Regions from separate parts of the Niveibacterium microcysteis genome, predicted to be linked through region 3. Evidence: predicted binding sites of a transcription regulator. Region 3 holds the regulator's gene; each other region holds the start of a gene.
The links. The regulator FNR, encoded in region 3, switches genes on or off when oxygen is low (the NO sensors DNR and NnrR bind a similar motif). The targets are predictions, from matches to a motif close to TTGANCTAGNTCAA.

Region 1: JY500_RS04870 (formate/nitrite transporter family protein) is a predicted target of FNR. The motif match lies at 1,940-1,953, and genes of this name have one in related genera.
Region 2: coxB (cytochrome c oxidase subunit II) is a predicted target of FNR. The motif match lies at 2,252-2,265, and genes of this name have one in related genera.
Region 4: feoB (ferrous iron transport protein B) is a predicted target of FNR. The motif match lies at 2,136-2,149, and genes of this name have one in related genera.

What each region holds. Positions count from the first base shown of each region.
Region 1 is NZ_CP071060.1:1,036,235-1,041,625, reverse strand. It holds gene hyfH (hydrogenase 4 subunit H) at 1-97, shown strand, start outside; gene JY500_RS04885 (NADH-quinone oxidoreductase subunit B family protein) at 99-896, shown strand; gene JY500_RS04880 (formate hydrogenlyase maturation HycH family protein) at 893-1,300, shown strand; gene hycI (hydrogenase maturation peptidase HycI) at 1,293-1,748, shown strand; gene JY500_RS04870 (formate/nitrite transporter family protein) at 2,073-2,906, shown strand; gene JY500_RS04865 (nuclear transport factor 2 family protein) at 2,911-3,348, opposite strand; gene JY500_RS04860 (SDR family NAD(P)-dependent oxidoreductase) at 3,345-4,118, opposite strand; gene JY500_RS04855 (DUF3833 domain-containing protein) at 4,128-4,652, opposite strand; gene JY500_RS04850 (MFS transporter) at 4,652-5,391, opposite strand, start outside.
Region 2 is NZ_CP071060.1:614,249-619,639, reverse strand. It holds gene ctaD (cytochrome c oxidase subunit I) at 1-1,178, opposite strand, end outside; gene coxB (cytochrome c oxidase subunit II) at 1,211-2,056, opposite strand; gene mpl (UDP-N-acetylmuramate:L-alanyl-gamma-D-glutamyl-meso-diaminopimelate ligase) at 2,385-3,734, opposite strand; gene JY500_RS02820 (hypothetical protein) at 3,816-4,418, shown strand; gene JY500_RS02815 (peroxiredoxin family protein) at 4,415-4,972, shown strand; gene aroQ (type II 3-dehydroquinate dehydratase) at 5,114-5,391, shown strand, end outside.
Region 3 is NZ_CP071060.1:1,988,355-1,993,745, reverse strand. It holds gene JY500_RS09065 (heavy-metal-associated domain-containing protein) at 1-55, opposite strand, end outside; gene JY500_RS09060 (universal stress protein) at 61-486, opposite strand; gene JY500_RS09055 (sulfite exporter TauE/SafE family protein) at 500-1,207, opposite strand; gene hemN (oxygen-independent coproporphyrinogen III oxidase) at 1,269-2,663, opposite strand; gene fnr (fumarate/nitrate reduction transcriptional regulator Fnr) at 2,759-3,499, shown strand; gene JY500_RS09040 (SirB2 family protein) at 3,500-3,880, opposite strand; gene JY500_RS09035 (PHA/PHB synthase family protein) at 3,889-5,391, opposite strand, start outside.
Region 4 is NZ_CP071060.1:3,155,228-3,160,618, forward strand. It holds gene JY500_RS14305 (FeoA family protein) at 1-20, opposite strand, end outside; gene feoB (ferrous iron transport protein B) at 27-2,030, opposite strand; gene JY500_RS14315 (oxidoreductase) at 2,160-2,834, shown strand; gene JY500_RS14320 (MBL fold metallo-hydrolase RNA specificity domain-containing protein) at 2,831-4,186, opposite strand; gene JY500_RS14325 (C40 family peptidase) at 4,302-5,180, opposite strand; gene JY500_RS14330 (sensor domain-containing diguanylate cyclase) at 5,173-5,391, opposite strand, start outside.

The sequences.
Region 1 (5,391 bases), 950 kb from region 3:
CGAAGCGATGCGCCCGCAGTTCGAGACCTGCCCCGACTGCAAGCGCAAACAGGCGCTGTGCAGCGTCGAGCCGGAAACCTTCGTGAAGCGAGGCTGAGATGAACAAGCCCATCGAATTCGCGCCCCGCAACGCGCAGGGCATGCCGACTCCGATCAGCGAGAGCGAGCACATCGCGCAGTTGAAGCAGACGCTGCTCGGCGACATCAAGCGTTCCGCCTACGTCTATCGCGTCGACTGCGGCGGTTGCAACGGCTGCGAGATCGAGATCTTCTCGGCGATCACGCCGGTCTTCGATGCTGAGCGCTTCGGCATCAAGGTCGTCGCCTCGCCGCGCCATGCCGACATCCTGCTGTTCACCGGCGCAGTCACCCGCTCGATGCGGATGCCAGCGATCCGCGCCTACCGCGCCGCGCCCGATCCGAAGATCGTCGTCTCCTACGGCGCCTGCGGCTGCAGCGGCGGCATCTTCCACGACCTGTACTGCGTCTGGGGCGGCACTGACCAGATCGTCCCGGTCGACGTGTTCATCCCCGGCTGCCCGCCGACCCCGGCTGCGACGATCTACGGCTTCGCGGTCGCGCTCGGGCTGCTCAACCAGAAGCTCAAGGGCAGCCACCATCAGGAAGCCGAGGGCGAAGTCGCGCAGGTGCGGCACCCGGACGTACCGCTGGATCTGCGGGTGCTGATCGAACGCGAGGCGCGCCGCATGGCGGGCTACCTGCACGGCGGACGCATCGCGGATGACTTCATGGGCCTGATGGTCGCTGCGCCGACGCCGGAAGGGTTCGTCGCCCGTGCGCGTGAACACCTCGCGGAGAAAGACGACCCGCGTCTGTCGGAGATCTTTGCCCATCTGCAAAGCACCTGCCTCGGAATCGGCGGAGCGACCGCGTGAGCGGCAAGGTCATCTTCTACCAGCTCGGCCAGAAGTTCCTCGACCGCAAGGAGGACATGCCGGCCGAGGCGAAGCAGGTGGTCTACTACTCGCTCGCGATCGGGCACCATATCGGCGTGATCGACTGCCTCAAGCCGATCCTCGAATGCCCGGCCGACGACTACGCCGCCTGGCTCGCGAAGCTGCCGGAGGGCGCCGCCCGCAGCAAACTCGAAGGCTTGCTCAAATGGGGCGAGATCAACATCGACAGCACGGCTACGCACTTGCTCGCCAGGGCGCTGGACGGCGCCCGCCCGGGCTACAGCGAAACCGAGAACCAGTGGGCGACGCGGCTGATCCAGTCGCTTGCCGATATCGAAGCCGAACCTGCGATCTACCTGATCGCGAAGCACCGCGATGCCTGACCTGATCCTCACCGTCGGCAACAGCATGATGGGCGACGACGGCGTCGGCCCGCTGCTGGCCGAACTGCTCACGAACGCGCCCGCCAGCGGCTGGGCGGCGATCGACGGCGGCTCCGCGCCGGAGAACGTCGCACATCAGGTGCAGGCGCTCGCGCCGCAGACCGTCGTGATCGTGGACGCGGCGGACATGGCGCTCGCCCCCGGCGAGGTGCGCCTGGTCGACGATGCGAACATCGCCGACATGTTCATCATGACCACGCACAACCTGCCGCTCAGCTTCCTGATCGAGCGGCTGCGCGAAACGGTGCCGCAGGTGCTCTTCGTTGGCATCCAGCCCGACATCGTCGCCTTCGGTTTCCCGATGACCGAACCGGTGCGCAACGCCGTCACCACGCTGCACGCGCAGCTTGTCGCCGGCGCAGACCTCACCGCCCTGCCCTGGCTCTGAGCCTCCTCCGGCCCGTCGCCTGACCGCCCGCGCGCGCGCCATGCGACGCGCCAGCGGCCGCCTGCCCTCGCGCTTACCGCCAATCACCGTGGCGGATTGCGGATTTGCGCGCTAAACCTCAACGTGGGCCCAAGCGGAACACAGCGCCGCTTATCGACCCATAGAGCGATTTTTAGATCCGCGCCCTACGCCTGATGGATGTCAAAAACGCTGAACTCAGCGCAAACGCGAGCAAGTCGGACACATAAAGTGCAAGGAAACTGCTTGCGATGACAACGCACGCGGTGTCATTCCCCTGACGACAAAACCAAGGAATCAAGCGAAATGGAACGTCCGATCGTCGAGAAGTCCGCAGCCAGCGGATTGCGCAAATTCTCGCTGCTGAAGGAAGACCCGGGCCGCTACCTGATGCGCGCGGTGCTGGCAGGCATGTACCTGTCCATCGTCGTACTGGTGTATTGGTCGCTGCTCAACAACCTGCACGACACGCCGTTCGGCAAGGTGCTGGCGAGCCTCTTCTTCGGCGTCGGCCTGTCGGTGATCGTGTTCACCAACTCCGAGCTGTTCACCAGCAACAACATGTACCTCGCGGTGTCGTCAGCCGAAGGGAAGACGAGCTGGCCGCAGACGGTCGCCCTGTGGGTGGTCTGCTACCTGGGCAACCTGATCGGGGCCGTGGTGCTCACGGCGCTGCTCTATTTCGCAGGCGTGCTCGACTCGCTGCCACCGGAACATGCGCTGAACCAGGGCGCGGTACACAAGGCCGAGCAGGCTGCGCAAGTGATCTTCTTCAAGGGCATCCTCGCGAACTGGGTGGTCTGCCTCGCGGTGTGGGTCGCACTACAGTTGAAGGAAGACCTCGCGAAGATCGTGGCGATGATCCTCGTCGTGTTCATCTTCCTCTACCTCGGCTTCGAGCACTCGATCGCCAACATGGGCACTTTCTCGATGGCGCTGCTGAGCCACGGCGGGCTGACCTTCGGGCAAGCGGTATACAACCTGATCTTCAGCACACTCGGCAACGTGGTGGGTGGCGCGGTGTTCGTCGGCCTGGCTTACCGCTACCTCAGCCCCGAAGCGATGGATCAGGCGGAAGCCGCCGAAGCCGCGCGCGAACTGCCCCCGCCGCGCAAGGCCCCGAAGGCCGCCGCGCACTGAGGCATCAGGCCTGCGGCGTCGCCAGCCGGCGCCGCAGAAAACGCATCAAGGCGCCCAGCACCGGCAGCTGGGCATACAACTCCTCAGCCGCATCCCAGTAGTCGCGGTGCATCGTGACCAGCCCCTGCGCATCGAAGCACAGGTGGCTCGCACCGCGAATCACGCGCTCCGCGGACTCGCCGCGGAAGCGCAGGTGGAACTCCCAAGTCAGCATCGCCGCGCCCTCCGCCGGGAATCTTCCCGTCACGATGAACCGCGGCACATCCACCTGCTCGAACATGTGCCGGAACACGCGGGCAATTGCCGCGCGTCCGACCACCTCGTTGAACGGGTCCTTGAAGCTCGCTTCCGTGGCATAGCGCGCGGCGAGCGCGTCCACGCTGTCCAGCGTCAGCCTCTCGTAGGCATCAACCAGCGCGTCGAGCGCTGACTGGGTGCTCATGCGCCAGTCGCGCGCCGCACCGCACGCAGGTAGAGCCATTCAGGGAGCAAGCGCAGGAACTTGAGCAGCAGGGTGAACCTGCGCGGGAAGTGAATCTCGAAGCGGCCGCGGGCGATGCCGCGAAGGATCGCATCGGCCGCCTCGGCCGCAGTGATCAGTGCCGGCATGCGGAACTTGTTCTGCGCGGTGAGCGGTGTTTCGACGAATCCCGGGTTCACCAGAAAGACGCTCACGCCGCGCGGCGCGAGGTCCATGTAGAGCGACTCGGCGAAGTTGATCACGCCGGCCTTCGATGCCCCGTAGGCCAGCGCCTTGGGCAAGCCGCGGTAGCCGGCGACACTGCCAACAATCACGATGGCGCCTTCGCCCTGTTGCAGCAGTTGCGGCGCGATGGCCGCAACGCCGTTGATGACGCCCATAAGGTTGATCTCGATCGTCGTGCGTGCGCCTTCGACGGTGAGGTCCCACGCATGCATCGGCGTGTAGGTGCCGGCATTGAAGACGACCACGTCGATGCCACCCCACAGGTCGAGCAGCTGCAACACCGCGGGCAGCAAGGTGGCATGTTCGGCCACATCGAGTGGTATCGCGATGCTGCCGGGGAAACGAGCGGCGAAGACGCGCAAACGCTCCGCGCGCCGGGCCGACAGCGCAAGATGAGCGCCCTGCTCCGCAAGCGATTCCGCTAGGGCTGCGCCGATTCCCGTCGAAGCACCGACGATCCACACACGCTTGCCGCGCCAGTCACGAATCGGCTGATTCATCGCCATGTGTACCTGCTAACGCTTGCGAAAGCTCAGCGTCACCTGCCCGAGCTCGACACCAAACTTGGTCATGAAGGACCGGTTCAGCATCGTCTTGTCATCCATCAGGAACATCCAGTCGTCGAAGGCGACGTGATAGACGCTGCCATCCACCGGCAAGGCCATCGTATAGCGCCAGCGAAGGGCGTTGCCCTGCGCCTCACCGATCGCCTCACCCACCACATCGTCAGCACGGCCAGTGTATCGGCCGTCCGCCAGCTTTGTCACGGTCCACACGCGGCGTTGCGTGCTGCCATCCGAGTATTCGAAGTGTTCGTCGAGCGTACCGACCTCGCCGCGCCACTGCGCGGCTATCGTCACCTTAAAGCGCTTCGCCACCTTGCCGGAACGGTCCTGAAACACACCCCACGCGTCGACGGTACCGTCGAAGTAGTGCGCCAGATCGAGCTGCGGTTTCTCGTTGCGGTAGTCCGCGATATCGACGCTGGAACAGCCGCCAAGCACCAGCGCCGTCATGGCCGCGATCAGCCAAGTCTTCATCAGGAAGCTCCTTCAGGTTCCACATGCTTTCGAAGCCGCCACAAGAGCGCAGCGGCGGCGCATTTCAGCGCGATCGGCAACACGGCATACACCGCGGCCAGCGCGAGCAAGGCACCCGCGTCGCGTGCGCCCGGGCGGTAACCAAGCCAATCGAGCAAGGGCAGCGCGACGCCCGCAGCGAGCGCGAGATTGAGTTTGGTGACGAGGTTCCACCAGCCGAAGTAGATGCCACCCGCCGCGGCGCGCGCCGGGCGTGCCAGCAGATCGGCCAGCAGCGCGGGCGGAAACGTGATGTCCGCACCCAGCGCGATGCCGGACATCACGCAGATCACGAGGAAGGCGATCACATCGCCCTCACCCAGCGTCACCGCCCAGCCGAACGCCAGTACCGCGAGCAACATTGACGCAAACCAGGCTGGCACCTTGCCGATGCGCGTAGCGAGGCGGACCCAGAACGGCAGGATCAGCGCGCCGCTGACAAAGTAGGTGGCGAGGAACAGCCCCGACAAGCGCTCGCGCGCCAGCACGTCCGCCACAAAGAACAGGAACAGCGTTGCCGGAATTGCCGCCGCGATACCGTTGAGGGCGAAGATCGCCATCAGAGCGCGCACCGGTCGGTCCCGCAACGGCGCAATCGCCTGCTCAAAGCGGCCGACGGTGCCGGGCGCATGCAGCTGCGCGCGCGGCAAGGGTGCGAAGCGTGCGCTGAGCAACGCGGCCAGGCCAAGCAGCGGAATGA
Region 2 (5,391 bases), 1.4 Mb from region 3:
ACATAGTGGAAGTGCGCCACGACGTAATACGTATCCTGGATCTGGATGTCGATCGGCGCGATCGCGCAGATCAGCCCGGTGAATCCGCCCATCGTGAACACGAACAGGAAGCCGACCGAGAACAGCATCGGCGCCTCAAAGGTCATCGAGCCGCGCCACATCGTCGCGACCCAATTGAACACTTTCACGCCCGTCGGCACCGCAATCAGCATCGTTGCGTACATGAAGAACAACTGGCCGGTCGCGGGCATGCCGGTCGTGAACATGTGGTGTGCCCACACCATGAAGGAGAGAATTGCGATCGACGCCGTCGCGTAGACCATCGAGGCATAGCCGAACAGGGGCTTGCGCGCAAAGGTCGGAATCACCTGCGAGACGATGCCGAAGGCCGGCAGGATCATGATGTACACCTCGGGGTGCCCGAAGAACCAGAACACATGCTGGTAGAGCACCGGATCACCGCCACCGGCCGCGTTGAAGAAGCTGGTACCGAAGTGCCGATCCGTGAGGATCATCGTCACGGCCCCCGCCAGCACCGGCATCACGGCGATCAGCAGGTAGGCGGTGATCAGCCAGGTCCAGCAGAACAGCGGCATCTTCATCAGCGTCATGCCAGGGGCGCGCATATTCAGCACCGTGACGACGATGTTGATGGCGCCCATGATCGAGCTGATGCCCATGATGTGGACCGCGAAGATCGCCATGTCCATGCCCATGCCCATCTGGATCGACAGCGGCGCGTAAAGCGTCCAGCCAGCCGCCGATGCTCCGCCCGGCACGAAGAACGACCCCACCAACAGGATCGCAGCCGGCGGCAACAGCCAGAAGCTCCAGTTGTTCATCCGCGCGAAGGCCATGTCGCTCGCGCCGATCATCAGCGGGATCTGCCAGTTCGCGAAGCCGACGAAGGCCGGCATGATCGCGCCGAATACCATCACCAGCCCGTGCATGGTGGTGAGCTGGTTGAAAAACTCCGGCTGCACCACCTGCAGGCCAGGTTGAAAGAGTTCGGCACGGATCGTCAGCGCCATCACGCCCCCGGAGAGGAACATGATGAAGCTGAAGATCAGGTACATCGTGCCGATGTCCTTGTGATTCGTGGTTTGAATCCAGCGCATCAACCCGCTCGGGTGATGGTGGTCATGTCCGTGTTCCAGGCCGTGTGGGACCGCACTCATGCTCTAGCTCCTGTCTCGGAATCGGTGCGTGATCAACCGGCCGCGGCCGTGTTGGCAGATGCCTGCGGGGCCGCGGGCTGCGCTTCAGCGGCCATGCGTTTCTTCTGCGCCGCAACCCATTCGGCGTACTTCGCAGCAGACACCACATGCACCTCGATCGGCATGAAGCCATGCTCCTTGCCGCACAGTTCGGCGCAGTTGCCGCGATACACGCCCTCCTTCTCGGCACGGAACCAGGTGTCGCGGATGAAGCCGGGGATCGCGTCCTGCTTCACGCCAAAGGCCGGCACCCACCAGGCGTGGATCACATCGTTCGCGGTGGTGAGGATGCGGATCTTCTTGCCCACCGGCACGACCACCGGGTTATCGACTTCGAGCAGGTAGTTGGCGCCCTTGGCCGCCCCGCCTTCGATCTGGTCGCGCGGCGTGGACAGCGTGGAGATGAAGCGCACGCCCTCGCCCTCGCCCTTGAGGTAGTCGTAACCCCACATCCACTGGTAGCCGGTGGCCTTGATCGTGATGTCCGGGTTTGACGTGTCCTTCATCGAGATCACCGTCTTCGTCGCCGGGTAGGCCATGCCGAGCAGAATCAGCACCGGCACGACAGTCCAGGCAATCTCGACCGCTGTGTTCTCGTGGAAATGGGCTGCAACCGCGCCCTTCGATTTGCGGTGCCGGAACACCGACCAGAACATCACGCCGAAGACACCGACGAAGATCACCAGGCAGATCACGAGCATCATCGAATGCATGCCGTAGATCTGTTCGGCAATGCCGGTGACAGGGGGCTGGAGGTTGTAACGTGCGTCGGCTGCCGACGCGGCGTTGGCGACAAACGCCATTGCCAGTGGAACTGATGCGCGAGTGGTATGCCTCATGGGTCCTCGAAAAACACCGGATGAGTGCTGCTTCTGACGACAGCTTTGCAGTCCGTGAGCACCCGACCTCGCGACGCCTCACACGACCGCTTGCCGCAACTCCAACTCCCGCGCGGGGGAACGACGCCCTTTCGGGCCGCCCCGCCGCGTTCGGTTTTGATGGTGCCACAGCGAGGGCGCTCGCAGCAACAAATGTTGATTCATATCAATGTGTTGCATTGCCGCACATGCTGCATCGCCATATCCATCTGCCTGAACACACACCGCTTACGCAGCACAGAAAAACAAAAGGCGCCCGAAGGCGCCTTTTCTCTCTGCGTGCAAGGGGTCAAGCGACAGCCAGCGCATCCAGCAACTTCTGATGGACACCGCCGAAGCCCCCGTTGCTCATCACGAGGACATGGTCGCCGGGTGCGGATTGCTGCACCACAGCACGCACAAGTTCATCGATCGACTCAAAGGTGCGTGCCCTCTCGCCCAGCAGATTCAATGCCTCGGCCGGATCCCAGCCGAGTTTGTTCGCATAGCAATAGACAAAATCCGCCTGCGTGAGGCTTGGCGCCAAACGATCCTTCATCGTGCCGAGCTTCATCGTGTTGGAACGCGGCTCCAGCACGGCGAGGATGCGCCCTTGCGGCTGCCGCCGGCGCAAGCCTTCAACGGTGGTTTGGATCGCAGTCGGGTGATGAGCAAAATCGTCATACACCGTAACGCCGCGCACGACGCCACGCACTTCGAGCCGCCTCTTGATGCCCTTGAAGCCCGCGAGCGCGGCAATCGCATCCTGCGGGCGCACGCCGACATGGCGAGCCGCCGCAATCGCCGCCAGCGCATTGGCGCGGTTGTGCGCTCCAGCCAGCGGCATCTCGGCACGCCCGATCTCGTTGCCATGAAGAGAAAACACCGCCTCCGACACCGAATCACCCTCTCGCGCGTGCCACGCACCCGCGTCGTCAAACCATTCGAGCTCGCTCCAGCAACCGCGGTCGATCACGCGTCGCAGACTCGCCTCGGCCCCGTTGGCCACGATGCGACCAAGGCGCGGAATCGTGCGCACCAAGTGATGGAACTGGGTTTCGATCGCGGCCAGGTCGGGGAATATGTCTGCGTGGTCGTACTCAAGATTGTTCAGGATCACCGTGCGCGGGCGGTAATGAACAAACTTCGAGCGCTTGTCGCAGAAAGCGGTGTCGTACTCATCGGCTTCGATGACGAAGAAGGGCGACTCGGTCAACCGCGCCGACACGCCAAAGTCCTGCGGCACCCCACCAACCAGAAAGCCGGGATTGAGCCCGGCGGACTCCAGCAGATAGGCCAGCAGCGACGTGGTGGTGGTCTTGCCATGCGTGCCCGCAACCGCCAGCACCCACTTGCCCGGCAGGATGTGCTCAGCCAGCCACTGCGGCCCGGAGGTGTAGGGCAAGCCGCGATCCAGAATCGCTTCGAGCAGCGGATTGCCCCGCGACACCGCGTTGCCCACCACATACATATCTGCCGCCTGATCCAGCTGCGACGGATCGAAGCCTTCGATCAGGCCAATCCCCTGTTCCGCCAGTTGCGTGCTCATCGGCGGATAAACATTGGCATCGCAGCCAGTGACGCGATGGCCTGCAGCGCGGGCAAGCAAGGCAATGCCGCCCATGAAGGTGCCGCAGATACCAAGAATGTGAATATGCATCAGGGACGGCGCAGCCGGGAGACCGCGCGGGGTGTGGTTAGAATAGGCTCAATTGTAGCCGAGGCCCCGCGCCCAACCCCGATGCCGCTCGATGCACCGCCCCCGCGCAGTTCGCTGCGCCAGAACGTCGCCGCACTGGCAGCCCGCCTGATGGCCGAAGACGGCATATCCGATTACGGCCTCGCCAAACGGAAGGCTGCGCGCCAACTCGGCGTCACCGAGGGCGAAGCGATGCCGAACAACGCCGAGATCGACGCCGCATTGCGCGAGTATCAGGCGCTCTACCCCGACGACGAGCATGAGGAACGCCTGGAAACCATGCGCGAAACCGCCTGCGAGGTCATGCGGCTGCTCGCCCCCTGGCGCCCCGCCCTGACCGGCGCGGTGCTCGACGGCTCGGCGAATGGATTCTCGGAAGTCGAAATCGACCTGTTCGCCGACAGCGCCAAGGAAGTCGAGATCTTCCTGCTGAACCAGGCGCTCGACTATGAACACCGCGAAGTGCGCCGGCCAGGCCCGGAGTCGCCCGAGGCGATCCTCGCGTTTGAATGGGACGAAGTGCCGGTCAAGCTCTGCGTGTTCGGCCCGCTGGCGGAACGCATTCCGCGCCGCAACGGTTCGGACCGCGCCAAGCTGCCCGCAGTGGAAGCCCTGCTCACTTCACCGGCACAGCGCGAAGAATGAACCCCACCACTCGACGCGCCCTCGCAGCGGCGCTGATCATCGGTGTATCCGCCATTGCCGGCTACGCGGGCTGGCGCACCCAGCGCCATGTCGACCAAGCAACACCCGCACCGAAAATCAGCGACAGCGCACTCCGGCAGCTGATGGCATTGCAACTGCCCGACTCGGACGGCCGACCTCAGGCCCTCCAGCAATGGCAGGGCAAAGTGCTCGTCATCAACTTCTGGGCGACCTGGTGCCCACCCTGCCGCAAGGAAATGCCCTTGCTGGATGCGGCGCAACGCAAATGGGCGGACAAGGGTGTGCAAATCGTTGGCATCGGCATCGACGAAGCCGACGCGATTCACAACTATGCAGTCACGAACAAGCTTGCGTTCCCGCTGCTGGTCGGCGGCGCGGAACTGGTCGACCTCACCGTCGCGCTCGGCAACGCAGCGCAAGGACTTCCGTTTTCAGTCGTGATCGGGCCAGACGGCCGCGTTGCACAAACCAAGCTCGGTGCATTCAAGGACGATGCGCTGGAGAAACTGCTGCAGGAACTCGCCCCGCGTTGATCTGGCGGCCGCCGCGCTTGCAAAGTGCGGCATCGAGTGGCATCGTGCAGCGAACTCGCCGCATGAGGCTGGCCGACTATTTTCGTCGGTTCCTGCCTCGACGGTAGTCATCTTCGTCGATTTCCGGCAAACTTGTCGGTTATGGCGACCTCCAATCGCAAATCGAAGCGCACTTCTGCTGCACCGCCGCAGCGCCGCATCCTCGTGCTGCACGGGCCGAACCTGAACCTGCTCGGCACGCGCGAGCCGGAGGTGTACGGCCGCACGACGCTGGCGGACATCCACGACATGCTCTCGGCGCGCTCGCGTGCCGATGGCGTGCTGCTCGAATCCTTCCAGAGCAATCACGAAGGCGAGCTGATCGACCGTGTACAAGCTGCGCGCAGCGAAGGGATCGACTTCATCCTGATCAATCCGGG
Region 3 (5,391 bases):
AACGAACGCACCCTTGGCAGCTCATGCCACCCACCGAAATCTTCGCCGTATCCATAACACTCACCTCGCCACCATCACCGGGCAATGCGCCAGTTGCACCACGCGGGCCGCCACCGAGCCAATCAACACCTTCTCAAGCACGCTGTGCCCACGTGCCCCCAGCCAGATCCAGTCGCAACCGCGATCGACAGCGAACGCCACAATCGTTTCGGCAGGGTGTCCGATCAACACCTGCTCATCAAAGGCCAACCCCGCCGCGCGCAGGCGGCTCGCGGCCGGCGCCATCGCGATCCGCCCCTCGTCGCTGTAGTAGCGATCCAAGGCGCTGGTTTCGACATGGCGCGTGGCGAAGGTCATCGGCACCGGGTTGTGTACCGTTACCAGAACGATAGCGGGCGGCGCGGCGAAGAACTTTACGGCGCGCAGCAGCGCATCCACCGCGGCAAGCGAAGCCGCAGAACCGTCAGTAGCGAGCAGGATTTTCATCGCGATCCCTTTCTTATACGTGGCAGATGACGCCTTGCCACAACTTGCCACCCAGCGTGGCAGCGTTGGCGAGCCCAAACACCCCAAAGCCAAGCACGACAAGCCCGGCGCCGAACCGGAGCCACGTCCGTTGCAGCCAGCTCCGCAAGCGGGCGGCAAACAGGCCGGCGAGCATCAGGTTGGGCAAGGTCCCCAAACCGAATGACAACATCAGCATCGCACCGCGCGCGGCGGAGCCTGACACCAAAGCCGTCGCAAGGATGCTGTAGACGAGGCCGCAAGGGACGAATCCCCAAACCAGCCCGAGCGGATAGGCGTTGAGTGGCGTCCGGGCGGGGATGAATCGCGCCCCATACGGCCGTAACCTTGCCCACAAGCGGCCGCCGAGCCGCTCGATGGGTGCGAGGGGCGCGGTGACGCCCGCCAAGTAAAGCCCTAACAGCACCAGCAAAAGGTTCGCCAGCACGTAGAACGTAATCTGGATGGGCAGCAGGCGATTCAGCAGGAAACCAGTCGAACCGATCGCGCCCAGCAGCGCACCGGCGAGGGTATAGCTGGTGATGCGGCCCAGGTTGTAGGCCAAATGGATCGGCCAAATGCGTCGCGACTGCCCAGGCGCATTGACGGTAAGCGCAGCAACCAGCCCTCCGCACATGCCCACGCAGTGGGTTCCACCCAGCAGACCGATCAGCGTCGCGGCAAGGTATCCCGCTTCAGGCATCACACAACATCCCGGTGCAGCCCATTCAGGGCAATCCGCAAGTGTAGCGGCCGGCCGAGGCTCAAATCACCTTGGAGTAGCGGACGACTTCGCGATCACCGCGCAAATGCGCGTCAAACGCCATGGCCAATACGCGCGCCAGCATGCGACCCGGCGTCGTTACCTCGACCCCCTTCTTGCCAACGATGCACAGGCCATCACGCTCATGGGCCCGCAGCGCTTCGATCTCGTCGGCAAAATACTCGGAGAACGTGATGCCCCAGGCCTGCTCAAACGCCGCGTAATCCAGCGAGAAGTGGCACATCAGACTCTGAATAACCGCGTAACGAAGCTGATCGTCGAACATCATCTCGTAGCCACGGACGACAGGGAGCTCGTCACGATCGAGCATCTCGTAGTAGGCCTCAAGCGTCTTCGCACTCTGTGCGTAGGCCGGGCCTACCTTGCCAATGGAGGAAACGCCGAAGCCCAACAGATCGCAGTCCGAGTGCGTTGAATAGCCCTGGAAGTTGCGATACAAACGCCCGTTGCGCTGAGCCACGGCCATCTCGTCGTCCGGCCGCGCGAAGTGGTCCATGCCGATGAACACGTAGCCCGCGTCAGTCAGCTTCGAAATCGCCATGCCCAGGATCTCGAGTTTCTGGTCCGCACTCGGCAAGTCGCCCGCATTGATCCGCCGTTGCGGCATGAAGCGCGTCGGCAGGTGGGCATAGTTGTAGAGTGCAAGACGGTCCGGGGCGATCTCCAGCACGCGATCCAGCGTCTGGCTGACGCGCTCGACGCTCTGGAACGGCAATCCGTAGATCAGATCGATACTGACCGAACGGAAACCATTCGCGCGCGCGGCCGCGATGACCGCCGCGGTTTCCTCAACAGACTGGATGCGGTTGACGGCTTTCTGGACGATCGGGTCAAAATCCTGAACACCGACGCTCATCCGGTTGAAGCCCTCGGCCCCAAGCAGCGCAACGGTTTCAGCGGAAACGCGGCGCGGGTCTACCTCGATCGAGTACTCGCCACCGGGCGTCAGGTTGAAATGCCGGCGGATCGAACGAAACAATTCGCGGATCTCGCTGTCCGACAGGAAGGTCGGTGTGCCGCCGCCCCAGTGCATTTGTGAAACATCGTGCGAGCCGGCGAGCTGTCCGGCGACCAAACCCATTTCTTTGTCAAGATAGCGCAGGTAGCGCTCCGCCCTGCTACGGTCCTTCGTGACAATCTTGTTGCACGCGCAGTAGAAGCAAACCGTATCGCAGAATGGAATGTGGAAATATAATGAGAGGGGTTTTTTGAGGCCGCCCTGCGCGCGCAGACCTAGATGTCTTGCGTAGTCGCTGCGCCCAAAGCCCTCGTGAAACCTGTCCGCGGTCGGATACGACGTGTAGCGCGGGCCGGAAACGTCGAAACGCTGGATGAGATCGCGGTCGAAGACCGGCGTCTGCTCATTCTGATTCATTGTTTGTTTTTTTCTCTCTGTGGATGCCGGAAGGTGTCATGAACTCGGTCGGAGCCGTTTGATTGCCATCAACTAGCCCACTTGGAGCACCCGCCTTGGAAAAACCCGCCACGATTCCGCTGACGGCCGTCAATCTTCGCACCGCGTGCACCCAATGCAACCTCAAGGAGCTTTGCCTTCCCGTTGGTCTTGACGACGTCGATCTTGAAAGGATCGACGGCCTCATCACTGCACGCAAGAAGGTCAAGCGGCAGCAGCATTTATACCGTGCTGGGGAGCCTTTCGAAGCAATCTATGCGATTCGCACCGGTTTCTTCAAGACCGACATCCTGACCGAAGACGGCCGGGATCAGGTCACCGGTTTCCAGATGGCCGGAGAGATCCTCGGACTCGACGGCATCTCGACGGATCGGCATGTCTGCAATGCGGTTGCACTTGAGGATTCAGACGTCTGCATGATTCCGTTCGAACGGCTCGAAGAACTCTCGCGCCGCATCGAACCCCTGCAGCGCCAGTTCCACAAGTTCATGAGCCGCGAGATCGTCCGCGAGCAAGGCATCATGATGCTGCTCGGGTCGATGCGCGCTGAAGAACGTCTGGCTGCATTCCTGATCAACCTATCGCAACGCATGCGCCTTCGTGGGTACTCCGCTTCGGAGTTCCACCTTCGCATGACGCGCGAGGAGATAGGCTCTTACCTCGGTCTGAAACTGGAGACAGTGAGCCGGGCGTTCTCCAAATTCCAGGATGACGGCTTGATCAGCGTCCACCAGAAGCACATCCAGATTCTGGATGCGGATGGACTGCGCCGACTGATTGGCCGCGCGAACGTGTAGTTACCACCATGGCGTCGGTCGTCTTGTCAGCGCGACCGACACGATGTAAGCCAGCACCAACAAAGCGGCCACAAATGTGGCCGCTTTTGCTTGGCGTGTGCGCCCGCGCTTGAGCGCGTAAGACCCCAGAACGATGTAGCCAAGCAAGCCAAGCACCTTCGCGGTCAACCAGTCGTCACGAAACGGCGCTACGCGAAGGGTCCAGGCCAAGGCGACGGCCGAGGCGAGCAATCCGGTATCGACGATATGCGGAACCACCCTCGCCCAACGCTGGCGCACCCAAGGCGCATCAATCAGGACGCCGATACCTCTGGCGATGAATCCAGTGGCAGATAGCACCACGAAGCCGACATGAAGACATTTGAGCAGCAGGTAATCCATCGGCCTCGTTAGCGTTCCATGACGTAGTCACCGGGAGCAGCGGCAAGCGGAGGAAAGGCATCGTTGCTCACGGGTGGCGGCGCGACACGCTCACCGCAACGCTCGTCCAGCCACCTGAACCAATCGTCCCACCAACTTCCGGCGTGGTGGTCGGCGCGCTCACGCCAACCATGCGCGCTGTCGGTCCGGTGCGCCGTACCGATCCAGTACTCGCGTTTCGGCGGCTGTACGGGTGGATTGACGATCCCGAGGATATGACCGCTGGACGAGAGTACGAAGCGCTTGTCTCCACGCACGAAATTGGCGACCCTAAATGCCTGCCGCCACGGGGCAATATGATCGTCTTCGGCCGCAACGGCATACAGCGGTTGGGTGATCCGCCCAAGATCGAGCGACTCGCCGGCGACGGTCAGCGCATCGGCCTCAATCAGGCGATTTTTGAGGTAGAGCTCTCGCAAGTACCACGCATGCATGGCATAGGGCATGCGCGTGGTATCCATGTTCCAGTAGAGCACGTCAAACGACGGCGGCTTTTCGCCCATCAGGTAGCCCTGAACCACGTATTGCCAGATCAACGGGTTCGAGCGCAGCAAGCGGAACGATGTAGCCATGTCGCGGCCGTCGAGGTAACCGCGCTGCTCCATGGCCCGCGTCAGGTAGCGAACGCTCCCTTCATCGATGAAGACTTCCACGTCGCCCGGCTTGGCGAAGTCCACCAAAGTCGTAAATAGCGTCCAGTGTGCAACCGGCATCTCATCCGGCGTGTAGTGGCGATTCGCCCATGCCATGTACATCGACAAGGCCGTACCTCCGATGCAGTACCCGACCGCATGTACTTTGTCCGCCCCGGATAGTTGGCGAGCGACCTGAACTATCGCATCCACCCCCTCCTGCAGGTAATCATCGAAACGAACGTCGCGGAGCGCTGCATCGGGGTTCTTCCACGAAGTGATGTACACGTCGAAGCCCGCATCGCGCAAATGCCGCACCAGACTCTTCTTCGACGTCAGATCAAGGATGTAGAACTTGTTGATCCATGGCGTCACGATCACGATCGGGGTTTGTCGAACCGTATCCGCCGTCGGGGTGTAGTGGATGACCTCCACCAGGCGGGTGCGGGCAACGACTTCGCCCGGCGTCGTCGCAAGGTTCTTCCCAACCTTGAAATCGGCGGGATCAGCCATTCGGATATCCCCGGCCCGCAGGTCATCGAGGAAATTCTGCCAGCCGGACCGAAGCGTTTGACCCTGGCTGGCGACCGCCGCACGTTGTGCGACCGGGTTGAGTGCCAAGTAATTTGTCGGCGCCACGGCATTGAGCCATTGCCGCCACCAGAACGCCGCGCGGCGGCGCTCCGTCCCCGATAGCCCGGGCGTCGCGTAGAGCATGTCCTGCGCATGCCGCGTTGACAGCAAGTACCACTGCTTCAAGGCGGCCCAGGACGGACTTTGAGACCACACCGGGTCGGCAAACCGGGTGTCATCGGCTTGAGGTCGCACAACATCCGGGAC
Region 4 (5,391 bases), 1.2 Mb from region 3:
CGCATTTCGTTGGGGCTCATCGCGGCTTACCAGAAGTGCTTCAGGATCATGTTGAAGATGCCGCCGACCAGGAAGGCTGTCGGCATGATCAGGCCCAGCATCGCGGCGGCGATCTTGCCGCCCTGCTCCTTGATGACGATCATCACGCTGGCAATGCACGGTACGAAGAGGGTGATCGTGATCATGCCGACCACCGTCTGCAGCGGCGACAACTGGTGGCCAAGCGCGAACAGGCCGGTGGCGCCGAAGTCGCGCCGCAGGAAGCCCATCACGAACGCCGCGCTCGCCTCCTTCGGCAAGCCGAGCCAGCCGGTCACCAGCGGCTCGCCCTTCTCGATGATCCACGGCAGCGCGCCCACGCGATCCAGCACGAACATCAGCAGCGTGCCGAACAGGAAGAGCGGGATCACTTCAACGAGATACCACTTCAGGCGGCCCGCGGTCTTCTTCATCACGTTGCCGATCACCGGCAAGCGCATCGGCGGCATCTCGGTGACCAGCGGAATGCGGCGGCCCGGGATCAGCTTCGCCGCGAGCCAGCCGGAGGTCAGCAGAATCAGCACGACCGAGCTGAGCCAGATCAGCGTGGCCGAGAAGGAAATGCCCGACAGCATGCCCATCACCACGCCCAGTTGTGCCGAGCACGGAATCGCCAGCGCGAGCAGGAAGGTCGAGATCACGCGCTCGCGTTTGGTGTGCAGGATGCGCGTCGTAAGCGTCGCCATCGTCACGCAGCCAAGCCCCAGCACCATCGGCAGCACCGCGCGGCCATTCAGGCCGATCAGCGAGAACGCGCGGTTCGCCAGCACCGACAGGCGCGAGAAGTAACCCGAATCTTCCAGCACCCCGAAGGCCAGGAAGAAGGTTGTCACGATCGGCAGGATCAAGGCGAGCGCGTAAGTCATGCCCATGGTCCACAGCCCGTACTGCCCGACCATCAGGTCGGCAACCCATTGCCACGGCACATGCGCCCGAACGAAACCTTCCATCGCCGGGTTCAGGATTTCACCGAACAGATTCTTCTCGGTCAGACCGACCAGGAAGCTCGCGCCGAACACGCCCACGAACTCATACACCGCGAACAGCACCAGCAACAGAATCGGCAAGCCCCAGATGCGATGCACCGCAAGCCGCCCGAGCCGCGTCGAGAGCAGCTTGGCTTTCGGCACTTCCTTCCGCAGATAAGCGCCAGCAAGGCGATCAGCCTCCGCCGCGCGAGCCTGCGCCAAAGCGGTGGACAGGGGTTCGGGACTGGCCGATTCGGCGGCCTCGCGCAAAGCGATCAACTGTTGCGCCTCGGCCCCCAGATGTGCGGCGAGCCAGCGTTCGACTTCGGCATCACGGCCGAGGAACAGCACCGCGAGGCCACGTGGCGCCAGCGGGGTCTTCGGTAGCCGGGCGGTGATCCAGTCCGCCGCCTGCATCACGACCGCTTCCACCGCATCCGGGTAGCGGAAGCGATGCGCCGGCCCTTGGCTGGCGTACGCATGCTTGAGCGCTTCCGGCAGGCGCTGCAGGCCTTCGCCGCTGGTGGCAACCGTTTCAATCACCGGCGCGCCAATCGCTTTCGAGAGGCCCTGCAAATCGACGCCAACGCCGCGCGCCCGCGCCTCGTCCGCCATGTTGAGCGCCAACACCCAGGGCAAGCCCAGGTCGGCAAAAACGAGCGACAGCGCCAGCGTGCGGCGCAGGTTCTTCGCGTCACCCACCTGCACCAGCGCACGCAGATTTTCGTGCAGCAACGCGCGCATCGTCGCGTGCTCGTCGTCCGAGCGGGCCGGCAGGGCCAGGACCCCGGGCGTATCCAGCACTTCGGCGCCACGTTCGAAACGGGCCGAGGCGCGTGACACATCGACCGTCGTCCCCGGGTAGTTCGACACGTTCACATAAGTGCCGGTCAACCGGTGGAACACCACCGACTTGCCGACGTTCGGGTTGCCAACAAGGGCGAAGACCCCTGGTGTGGCGCCGTCTGCCGCCGAGGCGGCCTGACGGTCCAGCGTGGCCGTGTCGTTGGTGCAATGTGTCATGTACGCTACCTGCAGAATCGGGTGGATCAGCCGTGGCGGCGTTTCGGAGTAGAACGCCAACGCGAATCGTTATCAATTATATATCGCCTGCACCCACATGCAGGATTGTTTTGTATCAAGCACTTGCCGATGCCAACACCACAAACACGTACTGCACTGATCGCCGGAGCGACGGGCCTGGTTGGCCGCGAGCTGCTCGCAATGCTGCTCGCATCGCCCGAATATGGCCGCGTGGTCGCGCTGGTGCGGCGCCCCACCGGCTTGCAGCATGCGAAGTTGCACGAGCAGATCGTCGATTTTTCTGCCCTGCCGTCGGATACGCCAGACCTGCGGGCGGACGACGTTTTCTGTTGTCTCGGTACAACGATCCGCGTAGCCGGCTCGCAGGCCGCCTTTCGCGCCGTCGATCACGACTATCCGCTCGCACTCGGCCTACTCGCAAGAAAAATGGGGGCGCAGCACTTCCTGCTGATATCGGCGCTTGGCGCCGATGCGGCGTCCAAAGTGTTCTACAACCGAACCAAGGGCGAGACGGAGCGCGATCTCGCGAACCTTCGCCTGCCTGCGTTGTGGTGCATGCGGCCGTCCCTGCTTGATGGCCATCGCGCCGAATCCCGCCCGGGTGAACGAGTGGCGCTGGTATTCGGTCGCGCCGTCGCGCCTTTGATGCTGGGGCCGCTACGGCGCTATCGCCCCATCAGCACCGTGGCTGTTGCGCGCGCAATGCTGCGCTGCGCGCTCGGCGAGGGGCCGGCGCCGGGCGCGGTGGAATCGGAAGAGATCGCGCGTCTGGGTGAAGCCTAGTCCAGCGTCAACACCGCGCCGGCCACCGGCGTCTCCGCAGTGATGCCATAGCGCGCATGGACGGCCGCAGCCAAGCCGGCGCGCGCCGGGTCCTCTCCGTGCGTCAGCACCACGCGCGGATGCCCGGCGGCCAGCGGGGCCAGCCAGTCGAGCAGGCCTTCGCGGTCAGCGTGGGCAGAGAAGCCTTCGAGCTGTACCACTTCAGCACGCACCGCGATCGTCTCGCCGAAGATCTCGACCTCGCGCGCGCCTTCAGCGAGTTGTCGGCCGAGGGTGCCGGGCGCCATGTAGCCGGGCAGGATCACGAGGACATCCTCGCGCCACAGGTTATGGCGCAGGTGGTGCAGCACGCGGCCCCCTTCGCACATGCCCGCCGCGCTCATGATCATGCAGAACTCGCCGCTGACATTCAGCAAGCGCGATTCGGCCGACGAATCAACGACCCGCAGCGTGTCCGGCAACTGGCCTCGACGTCCGAGCCGTTTGGCCTCCAGATCATGCAGTTCGCCGTGGCGGGCGTAGATCGCGCCGGCACGCGCAGCCATCGGGCTGTCGAGGAACACCGGGAACGCCGGCACGATGCCATCACGGAACGCGTGCGCCAGCTCGTACAGCAGTACCTGGGTGCGCCCTACCGCGAAGGCCGGCACGATCATGCGCCGGTGCTCGGCCACGGCCCGGCGCAATAGTGCGTGGAAGCTCGCCAGCGTATCGGCACGCGGCGGCCGGCTGCGGTCGCCGTAGGTGGATTCGAGGAACACGACATCGGCTCGCGGCGGCGTTTCGGGGTCACGCAGAATCGGCGCATCGCGCGTGCCAAGATCGCCGGAGAACACCACCGTCAGCGGCGGCTTGCCTTCCCGCGCGATCTGCATCTCAACGCTGGATGAGCCAAGGATGTGACCGGCGTCGAAGAAGCGGATCGCCACGCCCGGCGCGATTTCCCGCTGTTCGCCGTAGGGCAACGCAACGAATCGGCGGACCAGGCTCTCGACGTCGTCCACCGTGTAGAGCGGGCTTTGCTCGCGCCGCCCGGCACGCCGCAGCTTGCGGTTGGCGCGACTGGTGTCTTCCTCGGCGATCTTGGCCGAGTCAAGCAGCAGCACCTCAGCCAGTTCGAGCGTGGCCGGCGTGCCGTAGAGCGGCGCCCGCGAGCCGTGCGCAGTGAGCAATGGCAGGCGGCCGGAGTGGTCGACATGGGCATGCGTCAGCACGCCCGCGACCAGTCGCTTGGGTTCCACCGGCTCGATCACGCGGTTGCGGCCTTCGATGTCACGTCCGCCCTGGAACATGCCGAAATCGACCAGCACCCGCGCCTGTTCGGTCTCAAGCCAGTACCCCGAACCAGTCACCTCACCGACTGCACCGCAAAACCGTACGCTGACCATCGCACTGCCCCCCGGCTCGCGCCCCAGCCTCAGCGCTGGGCGCCTGCATGCCGAATTGTCCGCCCGCCAGAGGCACGACTCAAGCCGACAGGAGCAATCGCCCCACGCAGCCGAAACTCGGGCTATTGGCCAAATCCCCCGGCGTCACCGTCGCAGGATTGGGCCATGGATCCTCGATCGCCGCGCGGCTGGTCAGCGCGCGCGTTGCACTCGGCGCCCGAAGGTGGCGGATCCGTTCGGCCTGCGCCGCAATGTCGGCATCCCGCTTCCCTGCAGCGGGCGCCATTGCGCGCGTCTGCAGCCCCTGCCCTTCGCCGGCCGTGGGCGCCGGTGGCAATGCCCGGTTCGGCGAGTGATGACGCGCCTCTTCGTACTCCTTCAACAAAGCGAGCCAGTCGATATGCGGGAACGGAACAGGCGGTTGGTCGACCACCTCGATCTGCGGCCGCAGGCGCCCGGCAGGCACCGTGGCCGCTTCCGCAAAGCTGCGGTAGACGAACTCGCTGCACACCATGCGCCCCGGATCCGTTTGGATGACATGATCCAGCGCGACACGCAGAAGCCACTTCGCCGGCTCGGGCCAATCAAGCTTGCTGCGCAGCGCACACACAACGCCCAGTTCGAACAACTCGTCGAGCGGGTACGGCGCGCCAATGAAACCGTCGACCTTCGCCTGCAGCGCGCTCAGCGCCGCCGGGTCCAGACTTGCATTGCGGCCACCGAAGCGCAGCACATCGATCACGGAGAAATCCGTGCTGTCCACTGCACGGTCGGCGAGCCCGGTCTTGCGCACCCCCACCGACACTGCTTCAGCCACCGTCTGCACGTCAAACACCAATGCGGCGTGGCTGTAGCCTGAATCGCTCGCCCATGCGATCAGTTTGGAGATTTCGCCGCGCCCCATGTGAAGCAGCACATCGCCGGGGCGAACGGCAGTTAGTTCGATCGGGTCAGGCAAGGGACTCTCCTTCAGCAGCCAGCATTGGTGGCGCAACAAGTGGGGAAAGCGGCGCCAAGGCGACACGATTGCGGCCGTCGCGCTTTGCGGCATAGAGCGCCGCATCGGCCCGCGCAATCAGGTCCTCGGCGGACAATGCGTCGCTGCTGCTGCTGGCAACGCCGACGCTGCAGCTCATCGCAATCGTTTGCTGCCACGCGCAGACCGGTTC